Regions from separate parts of the Arthrobacter sp. efr-133-R2A-63 genome, predicted to be linked through region 2. Evidence: predicted binding sites of a transcription regulator. Region 2 holds the regulator's gene; the other holds the start of a gene.

What was found. The regulator HspR, encoded in region 2, represses chaperone genes until heat shock. The targets are predictions, from matches to a motif close to AAGTTGAGTCNNNNNGACTCAACTT.
Region 1: the regulator HspR is predicted to act here: its motif matches at 1,935-1,959, upstream of clpB (ATP-dependent chaperone ClpB).

What each region holds. Positions count from the first base shown of each region.
Region 1 covers NZ_JARVRG010000022.1:27,140-33,027, forward strand. The annotation lists gene QRN45_RS12065 (2-phosphosulfolactate phosphatase) at 1-478, opposite strand, end outside; gene QRN45_RS12070 (DUF4031 domain-containing protein) at 475-1,344, opposite strand; gene QRN45_RS12075 (SRPBCC family protein) at 1,361-1,828, opposite strand; gene clpB (ATP-dependent chaperone ClpB) at 1,995-4,664, shown strand; gene QRN45_RS12085 (septum formation family protein) at 4,665-5,285, opposite strand; gene QRN45_RS12090 (DUF3073 domain-containing protein) at 5,507-5,740, shown strand.
Region 2 covers NZ_JARVRG010000026.1:107,323-113,210, reverse strand. The annotation lists gene QRN45_RS15070 (bifunctional salicylyl-CoA 5-hydroxylase/oxidoreductase) at 1-2,255, shown strand, start outside; gene QRN45_RS15065 (CG0192-related protein) at 2,266-2,901, shown strand; gene QRN45_RS15060 (heat shock protein transcriptional repressor HspR) at 2,905-3,327, opposite strand; gene QRN45_RS15055 (DnaJ C-terminal domain-containing protein) at 3,358-4,323, opposite strand; gene QRN45_RS15050 (nucleotide exchange factor GrpE) at 4,609-5,271, opposite strand; gene dnaK (molecular chaperone DnaK) at 5,274-5,888, opposite strand, start outside.

The DNA.
Region 1 (5,888 bases), on a different contig from region 2:
GGCTGGGCCAGAGCTCGCCGGCCGCGATCACCGCCACCACCGCATCCGGGGGCAGTTCGGATGCCACCCAATCCGCGGTGGCCGCTGCGTTGCGAAGTGAGACGGCTGCGATGAGCGGGATTTCCCGGGCGAGACCATATGCGATGGAAGACCCGTTGGGTGAAGGCAGGACGACCCGGCTCAAGCTCCGCGCGTCCCGCAGGCTCGACGGCGAGAGGCTCAGTCCACCGCCGCCTCGCGGACCAGCCAGCTGGGCATCGTGGTGGGCGGCGAAATCTTCGGCCCCGGCGTCCTTCCACGGGTACGGGAACACCACGGCACCACGATCGACGGCGACGCTGACACAGGTGGTGAAGGAAAGGATGTCAACCACGACGGCGAGGTCCGCCCCAGACGCAATGGAACGGGCGCCGTCGAGCCCCCACTCAAACCTCACGGTGAACGGAAGCTGCCGATGCACCGTCCCCGCCATGGTCATGACAGTTCGGCCTCCAGGTTGCGGCGGGCGGCGTCCAGCCACAGGCTCTTCGCTCGTTCGCTGTGGAAGAGCGGGTCCAAAGCAAGCAGTTGGCGGACGACGGCGGCCCTGCCTGCGGCGAAGTCGCCATCGCTGACGTGGGCGTAGTCCTCGCGGACGGCGGCCAGGTAGCGGGCGTACGCCGCGGGTTCGGCGCCGAGGATGGACAGATCGGCGTCGCACAAGAGGGCGCCGGCGTGGTCTCCCGGTTCGGGGCTGTGGGTGGAGGTCAGCCGGACCAGCCGGGCAACGTCGTCGATCACTGGCACGGGAAGGCCCGCAACGGCCAAGCGGTCCTCGGCCAGCCTGGCTGATTGCTCTTCGTCCTGCCCGGCGATTCCCTCGTAGACGGCGTCGTGGAACCAGGCGGCCAAAGTCACCGAGTGCGCAGGCGCTGTGGGTTCGCTGAGGAGGTCAAGGGCTTCCAGGACCGCCAGCAAATGCGTGCGGCTGTGGTACTTCCGATGGTCCTCGCCCCAGCGTTCGAGGAGCTCAAAACCCAGCTCCTCATGCCCCGGAAGCGTCGAATTCCAGCGCTCAAGCAAGGGCACGGTGAGCGCCTTGCTGCGTTGGCGGGCAGGAATCCGCAAGCCGCTCGCGATCAGTTTCCGCACAAGAATGCGCGCCTCCACGGGAATGGCGCCTGCGGACAGGAGATCCTGGTAGCGGCGTTCCGGGACGTCGTAATGGTCGCCGTCAAAGGCGCGCTCCGGAATCCCCGCTGCGTCGGCGAAGGCATGCAGTTCCTCGAGTGACGTGTCCGAGACGAGGTGCGAAAACACGGTCCCGTGCGCGGGCCACAGAGGCGGATCAACGTAGACAGCCATGGCCGGCGCCTGGGAACTAGGAGTTTTTCCGGGTGGCTACCGCCGAGAGCGCGGCCAGGCCCTTTTCGAAGTCGCCGCCCACCATCTTTTCCATGTTCATGAACAGGGCGAAGATTTTGCCGAGGCCTTTGTTCTCGCCGGCCATTGTCCAGGTGACGCGGGTGCCGTCCCCTTCGGGCACGAACGTGAACCCCGTGGGGTTGACGGCCTTCATTGGCTTGGTGAATTCGAGGCGGATGTCGATCTTGCCGGGCTCCTCCGAGCCAACGATTTCCATGGTCCCGGTGCCGGCCTTGTTGTTGCCGCTCCAGGCATACTTGGCCCCGACGCCCGATTCGTTGCCCGAGTAGCTGCGGCTCAGCTGGGGGTCGACAGCTTCCCACGGAGACCATTTGGTCCACTCGTGGAAGTTGTTGACGAAGGGAAAGATGTCCGAGGGCGCGGCGGGGATCAGCGCATCGCGAGTGACTGTGAAGGGTGCCATGTGCATATCGTACGGCGGCGAGGGTCGCCGCGCCGCAATAAGCGGGCGGGGCTATGGACAGGGGTTTCGCCGTCGGCAAACATGGAGCAGGAGGGATGATTCGTTAAAGTTGAGCATAGTAGACTCAACTTTGAGAAACAGTCGTCTTCCCGAGAGGAGCTCTTCCATGGACGTCAAATTCACCACCAAGAGCCAGGAGGCTCTTTCCGCCGCGGCCATGAACGCCTCCACCGCCGGAAATCCGCAACTGGAGCCAGCCCACCTGCTCAAAGCGCTCATGGACCAACGCGAGGGCGTTGCCGTGGCGCTTTTGCGCGCCACTGGTGCGGACCCGGATGCCGTGAGCGTACAGGCGAGTTCGGCCATCAAGGCCTTGCCGTCGTCGTCGGGCAGTTCCGTGCAGCAAGCGCAGCTTTCCCGTCCTTCCATGCAGGCGATCCAGGCCGCCCAGAACGAGGCCGAGAAACTCGGTGATTCCTTCGTATCCACTGAGCACCTCCTCTTGGGTCTCTCTGCCGGGAGCGACGCCGTAGGGAAGCTACTGCGCGACGCCGGCGCCTCCCACGAAGCGCTCCTCGCCGCCCTGCCGGGTGTCCGTGGCGACCGGAAAGTCACCTCGCAGGACCCGGAAAACACCTTCCAAGCGCTCGAGAAATACGGCACGGACCTCACGGCGGTCGCGCGCTCCGGCAAGCTGGATCCCGTGATCGGGCGGGACAGTGAAATCCGGCGGGTCGTCCAGGTCCTGAGCCGCCGCACCAAGAACAACCCCGTGCTGATCGGTGAACCCGGCGTCGGCAAGACCGCCGTCGTGGAAGGGCTCGCCCAGCGCATCGTGGCAGGTGACGTGCCGGAAAGCCTGCGGGGCAAGACCCTCATCGCCCTGGACCTCGCATCCATGGTGGCCGGCGCGAAGTACCGCGGTGAATTCGAGGAACGGCTCAAGGCCGTGCTGGAGGAGATCAAGAACTCCAACGGGCAGATCGTCACGTTCATCGACGAAATCCACACTGTGGTGGGAGCCGGTGCCACCGGTGAAAGCGCCATGGACGCAGGGAACATGCTCAAGCCCATGCTGGCCCGCGGCGAGCTGCGCCTCATCGGCGCCACCACGCTGGACGAGTACCGTGAGAATGTCGAGAAGGACCCCGCCCTGGAACGCCGCTTCCAGCAGGTTTACGTCGGCGAGCCGAGCGTCGAGGACACCATCGGCATCCTCCGCGGCCTCAAGGAACGCTACGAGGCCCACCACAAGGTAGCCATCGCGGACTCTGCCCTCGTGGCCGCGGCCACGCTCTCCAACCGCTACATCTCGGGCCGCCAGTTGCCGGACAAGGCGATCGACCTCGTGGACGAGGCCGCGTCCCGGCTGCGCATGGAAATCGACTCCGCTCCCGAGGAAATCGACCAGCTTCGCCGTGCCGTGGATCGTCTCACCATGGAGGAACTGGCCCTCGAGCGCGAGACCGATGCGGCCTCCATCGAACGCCTCGCTGCGCTCCGTGCGGACAAGGCGGACAAGAAGGAAGCCCTTGGGGCGCTGAATGCCCGCTGGGAAGCCGAGAAGGCCGGACTCAACCGTGTCGGCGACCTCAAGGCGAAAATCGACGAACTTCGTTCGGCCGCTGAAAAACACCAGCGTGAAGGCGACCTTGAGGCTGCCTCGCGCATTCTCTACGGCGAACTACCCGCATTGGAGCGTGAGCTCAGTGCGGCAGCCGAGGAAGAGTCCGCCCGGGAAGCGCGCGGCGAAGCGAAGCCCGCCCTGATGGTCGCGGAGGAAGTCACGGCGGACGATATCGCCGAGGTCATTTCTGCCTGGACCGGAATCCCCGCCGGCCGCATGCTGCAGGGCGAATCCCAGAAGCTCCTGCACATGGAAGAGGAACTCGGAAAACGGTTGATCGGCCAGTCCAAGGCGGTGGCCGCCGTCTCCGACGCCGTCCGCCGCGCCCGTGCGGGCATCAGCGACCCCAACCGTCCCACGGGTTCGTTCCTGTTTCTGGGCCCCACCGGTGTCGGTAAAACCGAGCTCGCCAAGGCACTCGCCGACTTCCTGTTCGACGACGAGCGCGCCATGGTGCGGATCGACATGTCCGAATATGGGGAGAAGCACTCCGTAGCCCGGCTGGTCGGCGCCCCTCCCGGATACGTGGGCTACGAGGAAGGCGGCCAGCTCACGGAAGCGGTCCGCCGTCGACCGTACTCCGTCATCCTGCTCGACGAGGTGGAGAAAGCCCACCCCGAAGTGTTCGACATCCTCCTGCAAGTGCTTGACGACGGCCGTCTCACGGACGGGCAGGGCCGCACCGTGGACTTCCGGAACACCATCCTCGTGTTGACCTCCAACTCGGGCAGCCAATTCCTTGTGGATCCAACGCTGGACCCCACGGCGAAGCGAAACGCGGTCATGGCCGTGGTCAACTCGTCCTTCAAGCCGGAGTTCCTCAATAGGCTAGATGAGATTGTGCTGTTCGATCCGCTCAGCGTGGACGAGCTCGCCAGGATCGTCGAGCTGCACGTGGACGAGCTGACCAAGCGGCTGCACGACCGTCGGCTCACCCTCCAGGTCAGCGACGGCGCCCGTGCCTGGCTCGCGATGTCCGGTTACGATCCCGCGTACGGCGCCCGTCCATTGCGACGGCTGGTACAACGCGAGATCGGCGACAGCCTGGCCAGGGAGATCCTCGCGGGAGAGATCGCGGACGGCGACACGGTCCTGGTGGACACCGCGGCCGACTTCGACGAGCTCACCATCAAGGGGCTCGAAGCTTTGACGGGTCCCGACGGCGGAGCGCCAGTGGGCAGCGGCCTGACAGTGAGGCGGAAGGACTGACTACTTCTGCAGCACCGATTCCTTGAGCGTGTTTCCCGTGTTGACCACGATGAAGCAGTCCACGCGACGGTCACCGTTGTCCCAGCTGGTGGCGCTCGGGTACACGTTCTGCTGCAGGAGTGCGTACTTGGTGGAGGCTTCGTTGAGCATCACATCACGGCAGATTTCGCGGCCTTTGTCACGCAAGGCATTGGCGCCGGGGAAACTGTCCTCAGCCTTGTACCGGAAGATGGCACCCAGCTGGGCCGAATGGCCGGTGGTGCAGTCCACCACTTTGGACGTGGTGGCATTGGAGTCGAAATCCGCGAAGCAATCGCCCAGCTGGTAATCCTTTGCCTCGACGTCCGCCGGGAGGGGGCCGCGGCTGGTGGACGTGGCCGGTCCGGGGGTGGAAACGGCCGCCGGATGATTGGCCAGGACTCCAACGAGGATCCAGATCACCACGCCTATGAGGATCAGTACGCCCAGCACAATGCCGCCGATGATGATCCGATACTTCGTGATGGAGTCCAGGGCGCTCCGCAGGGGGGAACCAGGGTCTGCCGACGACTCCTCGTCGCCTGTACCGTTGTTGCCCTGGGGGGTGTTGTCGTGGCCCATGTCTGAGTTTGCGCCTTTCATGCGTGCGGCCCGATATTAGGGCGACTCTACCCAAGTTTTTCATGCCAACGAACGGTGATGCTGCCAGGTGGAACGGTGACGCCGCTTTCGCGACGGTCATGGCAAGCAGTAGCTCCCGAAAGCATGTAATCTAGACATACGACAAATTGACCAAACATTCCGGGGCCTCACCGATAGCCAAGGTGACCACCTCCGGTCCAAGTACAAAAGGGGGTCACGCCATGGGGCGCGGCCGTCAAAAGGCAAAAGCTACCAAGCAGGCTCGGGACATTAAGTACTACTCCCCGAACACTGACTATTCGGCCCTTCAGCGCGAGCTGACCGGGCCATCAAGTCGTGCGACGAGCCGATTCGCGGATGATCCGCCGGAGCCGGACTACTCGGCTTACGAGGACAAGTACGCACAGGACTTGGAAGACGATGACGACGAGGTAGACACCCGCCGTATCGGATAGCTGTAGCAACAATCAGGTGCCTTTCGGCATCGAGTTGCGTATCGCCGTCGTACACGAGGTCATTTGGCATCCCCGGATGCCACCCAAAACGATCGAGCCCGTAGGGCGCGCCTTGATTGGCGCGCCCTACGGGCTTTTTCGTTCCCTT
Region 2 (5,888 bases):
TTTCCGATGAGACTCTCGGCGGCATCGGCAACGCCGACCCCGCCGTGGCCGAATACATGAGCCGGCGCTTCGCCCGCTGGTCCGACATCGACATCCACTTCGGCGGCGAAACGGTGACGGTGGGCGGCCAGGGCTTTGCGGCCATGAGTCGCAAGGAACTGCTGGAACTGCTTCAGCGCCGGTGTGCCGAGCTCGGCGTCGACCTGCGTTTCCAGACCCTTGCGCCGGCGGTGGAAGAGCTTGAGGCCAACTATGATCTGGTCCTCGCAGCGGATGGCATCAACTCCCAGATCCGCGCGAAGTACGCGGACTCCTTCGCTCCGACCCTCGATCTGCGGCCCAACAAGTTCATGTGGCTCGGTACGGACCAGGTGTTCGAGGCGTTCAAGTTCTTCGTCAAGGAAACAGAATGGGGCGTCATGCAGATCCATGGCTACCCGTATTCCGACGAAGGATCCACGTTCATTGTCGAGATGCACGAGGACGTGTGGCGGGCAGCCGGCTTCGACGAGACCGCAACCGACGTCTTCCCGCCAGGGGTGTCCGACGAGAAGGCGATTGCCAAGATCCGCACGATCTTCGCGGAAGAACTGGACGGCTACGAGGTCCTGTCCAACAACTCCAAATGGATCAACTTCACCACGGTCCGTAACGAGAGCTGGCGCCACAACAATGTGGTGTTGCTCGGCGATGCGGCTCATACCGCACACTTCTCCATCGGTTCCGGAACGAAACTGGCCATGGAGGACTCCCTGGCACTCGCCGCGTGCCTGCACGAGCACCCGGATGTGGAGTCGGCGTTGTCTGCCTATGAAACGGAGCGTCGTCCCGTTGTCGCATCCACACAGCGCGCCGCCCAGGCTTCGCTTGAATGGTTCGAGCGGATCGCCCAATACAAGGGGCAGGACCCGACGCAGTTCGCTTTCAACCTCCTCACCCGGAGCCGCCGCATCACACAGGAAAACCTGCGCCTGCGCGACCCGGAATTCGCCGACGCCGTAGACCGCAACTTCGCCGAGTCCCAAGGACTGACGGAGACTGCCCCGGCCATGTTCCAACCGTTCCGGATCGGCGGACTGGAGCTCAAGAACCGCATTGTGGTCTCTCCGATGGACATGTACTCCGCGGTGGATGGCGTCCCGGGCGACTTCCACAAAGTACACCTCGGTTCCAAGGCACTCGGCGGCGCCGGGTTGGTCATGACAGAAATGGTGTGTGTTTCCGAGACCGGGCGGATCACCCCCGGCTGCACCGGCCTGTACACGGACACACAGCGAGACAGCTGGAAGGAAATCGTGGACTTCGTCCATGCGCGTTCGACGGCCAAGATCGGTGCGCAGCTGGGTCATTCCGGCCGCAAGGGCTCCACCAAGCTCATGTGGGAAGGCATCGACGAACCGCTCGCATCCGGCAACTGGCAGGCTGTTGGACCGACGGCCCTGCCATACGGTCCCGGCAACCAGACGCCTGTGGAACTCGACCACGCAGGAATGGCCGCCATCAAGGCTGAGTTCGTCGCCGCGACCCTCCGTGCCGAAGAGGCAGGCTTCGACCTCCTCGAGGTCCATGCCGCCCACGGCTACCTGCTTTCCTCGTTCCTCTCACCCGTGTCCAACCGCAGGACGGACGCGTACGGCGGCAGCTTGGAGAACCGCCTGCGGTTCCCCCTGGAAGTGTTCGACGCCGTCCGTGCGGCGTGGCCTGCCAGCAAGCCTGTGACGGTACGCATCTCCGCGACGGACTGGATCGAAGGCGGCAACACCTCAGACGACTCGCTCGACATCGCGCGGGCATTCGTAGCCCATGGCGCCGCGGGCATCGACGTCTCCACCGGCCAGGTCGCCAAGGAAGAACAACCGGCTTTCGGCCGCAGCTACCAGACGCCTTTCGCCGACCGCATCCGCCAGGAGGTCGCCGCACCCGCCGGAGCAGCCGTCATCGCCGTCGGTGCCATCTCCAGCTACGACGACGTCAACTCCGTCCTTCTTGCCGGGCGGGCCGACCTCGTGGCACTGGGCAGGACGCACCTGTTCGACCCCCAGTGGACGCTCCACGCCGCAGCCGAGCAGGAATACCAAGGCCCCGGGGCGCAGTGGGTGCCGCAGTTCCGGGCGGGGCGACGCAAACCGCCGAGCTCCCGCACGGATGCCGTTAGGCCCAGGCTTTCACTCTTGAAAGAGCGCGAGTCCGACGCCGACAACACGCACCTGCGTTGGACCCCGAGAGCAGTCTCCGCGCCCGCACTGGCCAACTAGGCTGGACCGCATGGCTATCATCCATCAAGCAACCCTGAGTCCCAGCAAACGTGAGCTCATCGAAAAGTACTTGCCCGTCCAGCCGTGGTTCACCAAGGACGGCTCCGCACCGCCCGAGCTGCTCGGCGCATACCGCTTCGATGATCCGGACGGCGAAGTCGGCCTCGAGACCCACTTGGTCTCCCACGGCGGCAAGATCTACCAGGTTCCCCTGAGCTACCGGGGTTCGGAATTGCCCGGGGCAAAGGACTCGTTCCTCGGCACCATGGAACACTCCGTTTTGGGCACGCGGTGGGTGTACGACGCCTGCGCCGATCCCGTCTACGTCGCTGCCCTGGCCACCGTCATCGTCACTGGTCAGCGGGAGGCCGAACAGTTCGTGGATATGGACGGCGTGCTGGAGCCTCGCAAGAGTTCCGTCGAGGTCAAGGGCAGCGGTACCCCCGGTAGCGAAGTGCCTGCGCTGAGCCCGGCGGCCCCGATCACCGAAGACGGCATCACCAGTATCGACGCCGGTCAACTCACCGTGCAGGTGAACCGTGTCCTCGTTCCGGGGACACCGGGTCCGGAAAATTCGGCTGTCCTGCGGGGCACGTGGGCCGGCCAGGAAGGGCCGGTGCTGCTGGCTTCCCTCTCGCAGGCCTAGGGACTACTCCCCCGTCCGCGGTCTCCACACCACGATTGCCTGGGACCGCGCCCGGGGGCGCTGCCCGCGGGCCAGGCTGACGACGTCGCCGGCTGCTCCCGCCGCGAAAACGCGGGCCTCCATCGGGCTGCGCCTGCGTTGCAGTTCCTCGCTCAGTTCAGCAACGCGGAATTGCAGCGCGGCCACCTGGTTTTCGAGTTCGAGGATGCGCTTGATGCCCTCGAGGGACACGCCTTCGTGGGAGAGCCGCTGGACCTCGCGCAAGCGGTCGATGTCGCGTTGGGAGTATCGTCGGGACTTGCCCGGGGCACGGCTCGGCGACACGATGCCGAGGCGGTCGTACTGGCGCAAGGTCTGCGGGTGCATGTCAGCCAGTTCGGCCGCGACGGAGATGACGAAGATCGGCTGGTTGATGTCGATGCCCATGCCTGCGTCCCCTCCCATTGTGTTCTGCCGCTACAAGCGGGCCCTGGAGGCCAGGTCGTGGCGGGGGTCGGCGTCGGCAGTGGCCGCGGCAAACGCCTTGACGGCCTCCTCGGCCTGCTTGTTGAGGTTCTGCGGTACGGAGACGTCGATTGTCACCAACAGGTCCCCGGTGCCCTTCGACGTCTTGACGCCGCGGCCCTTGACCCGGAGCGTGCGCCCGGAAGGCGTGCCCGCCGGGACGCGGACGGTGACCGTGTCGCCGTCGAGCGTTGGCACGTGGATGTTGGAACCCAGAGCCGCCTCAGCGAAGGTGACCGGGACGTGGATGCGGATGTTGTCGCCGTCGCGGTTGAAGAAATCGTGGGGCTTGACGTTCACCGTGATGATGAGGTCCCCGTTGCCGGCCGCCCCGGGGTTGCCCTTGCCCCGCTGGCGGACCTTCTGGCCGTCCCTGATGCCCGCGGGAATCTTCACGTCGATGACGTTGCCGTTGCTTTCGCGCAGGCTCACCGTGGTGCCATGAATGGATCCGGCAAAGGAAATCGAGGTGGACGCCGTGCGGTCGCTGCCCTTTTGCGGGGCGCGCTGGAAGCCGGTCTGCCCACCACCGAAGCCGCCGCCGAACAGGTCAGCGAACTCGGGAGGGATGCCGCCGGCACCGCCAGGCTGGCGTCCGCCGCCGCCGAAAAGCCCGCCGAACAGGTCCTCGAAGCCGCCATTGGCCGGCCCGCCGCGAGCTGCGCCCGGAGCGAAGCGTGCACCGCCCATGGCGCGAATGGCATCGTACTGCTGGCGCTCCTCGGCATCCGAGAGGACCGAATAGGCCTCTGAGATGTCCTTGAACTTCTTCTCCGCAGCAGCATCCCCGGAATTGGTATCCGGATGGTACTTCCGCGCAAGCTTGCGGTACGCCTTCTTGATGTCAGCGTCAGAGGCGTCCTTGGCGACACCAAGGATGGCGTAAAAATCCTTCTCAACCCAGTCCTGGCTGGCCACTCGGCTACTCTCTTTCGTTTCTGGTTAAGTTGCGTGCGCTGCGCTTATCCCACCTTAGGTGAGACGACCGTCTGAGCGGAGCGAGGCAAGGGGCCCGGGAGTGGCATCTAAGGATCTGGCCGAGGGCCCCGACACGAGCTTGCGAGTGTTGGGAAGGCCAATATCCGCTGCCGAAGCCGGGTGACCAAGGATCGCAGATCCTGGGCCACCCGGCGAAGGGGCGGGGCCCCTTGTCTCGTTTCGCGATGCTCCCCCTCATCCGCGAAGGCACGGTGAGGCGAAACCCTACGCCGGCACAGCCACAATCACCTGTGCCGCACGCAGCACGCGCTCGCCCGACTTGTAGCCGGAGCGCAGCACTTGGCTGACCGTGTCTACTTCGATGTCCTCGCCCGGCTGCTGGATGAGTGCTTCGTGGATCGTGGGGTCGAATTCGACTCCGGTTTCCGCGATGCGTTCCAGGCCGTACGTCTTCAGCGCATTCTCCAGCTTGGCGGCGATCGCTGCGAACGGGCCGTCCACGAGGTCGCCGTGCTGGCGGGCGGCGTCGACGTCGTCCAGCACCGGCAGCAGGGAGTTCAGGACGCCGATGACGGCCATTTCCCCTGCGACGGCGCGGTCGCGTTCGACGCGCTTGCGGTAGTTGACGTACTCGGCCTGCAGGCGCAGGAGGTCGTTGCGGAGTTCCGCGGCCGCTGCTTCTGCAGCGGCTCCGGGGGCTACCGACTCTTCAGCCGGAACCTCCACGCCGTTGAGGATTTCCTCAGCCTGGGACAGGGCGTCGCCCTCGGCGGCAGCGGCGTTGGATTCAGCTGCCGATCCTTGGGTGTGGCGGGCGGCCCCGGTCTCCGGGTCAACCTTGCGGTTGTCCCGAATGACCGGCTTGTGCTGCTCGTTGCCCTCGTTGTTGGACGGTGAGTGCTCTGCGTCGTTGCCGTGGTGAGGCATGCTTACTTCTTTTCGTCTTCGTCGATGATCTCGGCGTCGACGATGTCCTCGTCGGCAGCCTTGGCATCGGCGTGAGCGCCCTCAGCACCAGCGGCGCTGCTTGCGCCATCCGGGGAACCGGCGTGCGAGTAGATCGCTTCGCCGAGCTTCGACTGCGAGTGCTGCAGCTTCTCGAAAGCGGTCTTCACTGCTGCGTCGTCGGTGCCTTCGAGGGCCTTCTTGAGGGCGTCGACGTCGGCCTTGACCTCGGTCTTGACCTCTTCAGGCAGCTTGTCGTCGTTTTCGGCGATGAGCTTGTCCACGGAGTAGGCGAGCTGCTCGGCAGTGTTGCGCGTGTCGGTAGCCTCGCGGCGGGCCTTGTCCTCGGCTGCGTGCTCCTCGGCTTCACGGACCATCCGGTCGATGTCTTCCTTGGACAGCGCAGTGCCGCCGGTGATGGTCATCGACTGCTCCTTGCCGGTGCCCTTGTCCTTGGCGGAGACGTGGACAATGCCGTTGGCGTCGATGTCGAAGGTGACCTCGACCTGCGGGACGCCGCGCGGGGCCGGTGCGATGCCGGTCAGTTCGAACGTTCCCAGCGGCTTGTTGTCGCGGGTGAATTCACGCTCGCCCTGGAA